DNA from 2 places in the Paenibacillus sp. fava2 genome. Region 2 is predicted to be linked to the other one. Evidence: a T-box and tRNA genes for the amino acid it is inferred to sense, from the RefSeq annotation. Region 2 holds a T-box; the other holds one or more tRNA genes.
What was found. A T-box is a leader RNA that pairs with one kind of tRNA and senses whether it is charged. The one in region 2 lies ahead of AC4G46_RS25945 (arginine--tRNA ligase), so its partner is inferred to be a tRNA-Arg.

Region 1 (2,198 bases), 1.5 Mb from region 2:
CGATCGTACGCATGGTATGGACAACCTCGCCGGCTTCATTAAAATAGTAACCAAACGACTCGGCAACCGCACCTTCGGCCTGAATCTCCGAGACCGTAGTCTCATCCAGCCTGCGGCGGCGGGTCATTTCCAGGGCATCACCGATCCCATGGACAATGATACGCGATCTGCGGATAATTTGTACAATCTCGCCGATGTTCGAGTCATGCCCCAGCGACTGGTAAGCTTCCTCGCTGAGCAGATCCGGCACATGCAGCAGACGGTAATTAGCTCCGATCCGCTTAGCCATGGTAGAAGCAATCGTATTGGCCTGAATCTCCATGCTCTCTCCAAGCCCTCCGCGTGCAGGGACAACCCATGCATTCTTATAGGAGGCGGATAAAGGCAGGGTCAGCTGATCGGCCATCTCAGCCAGTGTAGAGCCGCCTGTTACGGCAATGGTATCGTCACCGCGCAGTACACCGAGAAAGGCCTTGGCGCCTGCACGTCCCAGCTCACGCTTGGTGAACGGAGATGATTCACAATCCCCAGGCACGATAATAACTTTACTAAGATCATACGTTGAGCGGATCTTCTCTTCCAGATCATCCAGGCCGAACAGGCTCTTGGCGATCGGCTCCAGCAGGTCAAGCGTTCTGCGACCGGCATCGCTAATACGCATGCCGACACTCTCGATCTCAATGAGCCCTTGCGATTTCAGAAGATCCGTCTCGGCACGCAGTACCCGCTCGGTCATATCCAGCGACGCGGCCAGTGTTCTGCGCCCAATAATATCGGACAGCATGATCTGATGTAGAATCGTGTAACGTCTCTTAAGGGTTTCCATGAGATCCGGCAGAAGCTGCTTTTGGATTTCCAATAAATTGCGCATGCTTTCACTCCTGCAACTTCGTCTTTCTCTATTCCCTTGTTCGTGGTCTCAAAATGTCCCGGGTTAACTTTTTAAGTCCCACTCATATTCTAACCAAATATTACGCGGAGTGCAAGTCATCCGAGAGTATAATTCTCAACCGCTTTTCATCTTATACATCTGTCACAGGGTGTAAGAGACGGACATCCCTTTGGGCACAGCCGAAACAGCCTGTCCTCTTCACGGATGAACGGAAACAGAATGTTTGGAGCCTTAAAGTTATTTTCGAGGACATCTTCAATGTTTATTGCAATTTATAAGTTCATGTATTATAATAAATTCTGTTGCGCCCGTGGTCCAATGGATATGACGTAGGCCTCCGAAGCCTGAGATCCAAGTTCGATTCTTGGCGGGCGCGCCATTAATTTCATGTTTGTACATAATTTAGCAGTAGTCCTACTGTTAATTAACCAAAGAGCCGCTTGTCGGCTCTTTTTTTTAAAACTAAGTTTGACTTTCTTTGACTTTTTGTTTGATTTTGTTTATCATGTGGTTAATACGGTAACAGTAAAAATGAACACATTCCGAAGAACCCATTCAAGGAGGTTTTACACGTGAGTTATATTCCTATGGTAGTAGAACAGAGCAACCGCGGCGAACGCGCTTATGACATCTATTCCCGCCTGCTGAAGGACCGCATTATTTTCCTTGGAACGGATGTTAATGACGTTGTAGCCAATTCCATCATCGCACAAATGCTGTTCCTGGCCGCCGAAGACCCGGATAAGGACATTCACCTGTACATCAACAGCCCGGGCGGTTCGATTACAGCCGGTATGGCTATCTTTGATACAATGCAATACATCAAACCGGATGTATCCACGATCTGCGTGGGTATGGCGGCTTCCATGGGAGCATTCCTGCTGAATGCCGGAGCCAAGGGCAAACGCTTCGCGCTGCCTAACAGCGAAATCATGATTCACCAGCCGCTGGGCGGGGCTCAGGGCCAGGCAACGGATATTGAAATCCGCGCCCGCCGCATCCTGAAGCTGCGCGACAAGCTGAACCGCATCCTCTCCGAGCGTACCGGCCAGCCGCTGGAACGCATTGAGAAGGATACAGACCGCGATTACTTCATGAGCGCTGCTGATGCAGCCGAGTACGGTATCGTCGATAAAGTTATCGAGAAGACACTGCCAGCCGGCGTGTAAGCTGAATAACAGCACAGAAGGCTGCCGGGACCCTCAAGGGTCCCGGCAGCCTTCTTTTACATTCTTATATATTCAGTTCCAGACCCGTATAAACTTAACCAAGCCGCCCGTAGCCCAGACCGTTCAGCTTGCCGGCA
Region 2 (2,198 bases):
CGTAAGAGGTTTTGCCATCTGAAATGTCGATACCAAGCTCGGCTGCGGACGCCGGACTGAGTGAGACCACGCCATAGCTTACATGATGCAATTTTTCAGCCTGCTCTGTGTACCCCAGCACCTCGAGTGCCTGCTTGACCATCGCCTGCGGATATTCCTGTCTGTAGTCGATGACATTAACCACCCGGTCAGCCCGGCCAAAAGCCCGCTGCTCCCCGCTCAGCCCCGTAGTCCAAAGTCCGGCGTTAAACTCACTGTAGCTGAAATCTTTATCCAGCAGCCCGAATTTCCAGAGATGATAGGCAATATCCTTGGCCGTATAGGTCAAAATACCGTTCGAGCGCACCAGCACCTTATCTTTGTGATGCTCATCTGCCTCTGACGGCTCCTCCGCAGCCTGTTTGAGAATCCAGCAGCCCGCCAGCTTGCCCTCTGTTTCCTGCACGAATACCTCTGTCTGCTCCAGCAGCGCAAAAGCCGATGCCCAGAAGCCTTCCTTTAGAATACTGCTCTCCCAGACCAGCAGGTCATAGCCAATGCCAAAACCCCTCATCTCCGCGACATGCTCCCGCACAATCCGTTCGGCGACAAGACTGCCCAGCCAGGCGGTATTGCCGTGGCCTTCTTCCAGCGCGTGAAGAATCTCCGTCCGTTTGTGCACACTCTCCGGATGCAGCGCGTATTCTTTGTTCACACCGGCATATATGTCCCAGCAGTAATCTCCAAAACGGATATGATCACCCGCGAGCGGCACATTCAGCAGCCCGACCACCGTATCCGCCAGCTGATTGCCGAGATCATCCACATAGTTATGCACCTCAACGCTGTACCCGGTTTTTCGCAAAATACGCACCAGTGCATCCCCGATACAAGAGTTTCTGAGATGTCCTATATGCATTGATTTGTTTGGATTCACGCTGGTATGCTCAACGATAACTTTTTCCCCTGCTGCCCCGGGCAGTTCAAAGCTGCGTCCGGCCCACTCCTGCCAGTCGATATATAGATTAATGAAGCCGGGTGCGGCAATATCGATTTTGCAAAAAAGTCCGTTTAAACCACCTGATTGACTAATTTCAGTTGTTATCAGCTCTGCAATAGCCAAAGGCGCCTTACGGAGTACTCTGGCCAGCTGCATAGCAATATTACTGGAGTAGTCCCCGAAATCGGGATTAGCAGGCTGCTCGAGGACAACAGAGGGAAGCTCCGTAACTGCTGCACCCAAGGCTGTGATCACCTGCCGGACGCTTTGCTCCAGGCTGTTTTTGATAAGTTGGCTTAACATGAATTTGACCTCCTATTTTGGCAATATGGCTGCAGCACCGATGAACGGGGAACCTTTTTCCATAAGAAAAAGCCCTCATCTCATCAAAGAGACGAAGGCTTGATTAGCGCTCGCGGTACCACTCTCGTTGCTGAACCGCAGTTCAGCCACTCACAAGTTAACGGTCTTCAGCCGGGGCTTCCTACTGTTCGTTCAGAAGTCCATCTCCCGGGTGCGCTTCATGTATTGGCTCTGTACCGGTTTCCACCATTCCCGGCTCGCTGAGACTAGATCCGACACACTACTGTCCCGTTCATCGATTACGTATGATTTTGTTCAAGTATAGCGAATTTCCGGAAGAAAGCAAGAGGCGGGAGGGAAGACGACTGTTTTTTTGTGAAAAATACTAATCCGAGGTAGGTGCTGCTGTGAGCGTTTTAATGTCTGTGGACCCGTAGATCAGTAGTGCAATCACAATGACGAGCAAAAGCCCGCCGGCGAATTCCTCCCCGTCAAAATCCGCTTTTCCCATTAGCGCTGTCCCCCTTTTCGGCGGTATTCCTTATGAGTTATCCGCTTTTTGCTTCAGGGCGGTCATAATTTCGTTCAAAGTCAGGCTGCTGTTATCGTCCAGAAAGCTGACCAGCTTATCCACATTGCTCTGGCTTAGATCGCTTAACGTTTTATATTTGCCGACCAGGCCGACCACCAGTGATGCATCAGTAAACATCTGAATCGAATCCACCCTCAGCTTACCTGTCAGCAAAAGCGCTGCAACCGCGAATTCCAGCCCCTTCGGGCTTTGGGCCTTTGGATTTGCCGGCTGTTTCTTGGTACTTGTTTTTTTCCCTTTGCCAGGAGGGACCATGGGACTCCCTTCTTCCATCTCCAACGTTCAGGAAAGCAGCAGCACGATAGGCATTCTCTCCATAGAACA

Region 1: it has a tRNA-Arg gene. The T-box ahead of AC4G46_RS25945 (arginine--tRNA ligase) is inferred to sense a tRNA for this amino acid. The anticodon was not compared.

The regions. Positions count from the first base shown of each region.
Region 1 covers NZ_CM177755.1:172,436-174,633, reverse strand. Annotated here, with positions in the region: gene AC4G46_RS00885 (sugar-binding transcriptional regulator) at 1-871, opposite strand, end outside; tRNA gene AC4G46_RS00880 (tRNA-Arg) at 1,197-1,271, shown strand; gene clpP (ATP-dependent Clp endopeptidase proteolytic subunit ClpP) at 1,465-2,061, shown strand; gene AC4G46_RS00870 (GDSL-type esterase/lipase family protein) at 2,156-2,198, opposite strand, start outside.
Region 2 covers NZ_CM177755.1:5,911,742-5,913,939, reverse strand. Annotated here, with positions in the region: gene AC4G46_RS25945 (arginine--tRNA ligase) at 1-1,282, opposite strand, end outside; T-box leader at 1,367-1,587, opposite strand; gene AC4G46_RS25940 (hypothetical protein) at 1,668-1,793, opposite strand; gene AC4G46_RS25935 (hypothetical protein) at 1,824-2,147, opposite strand.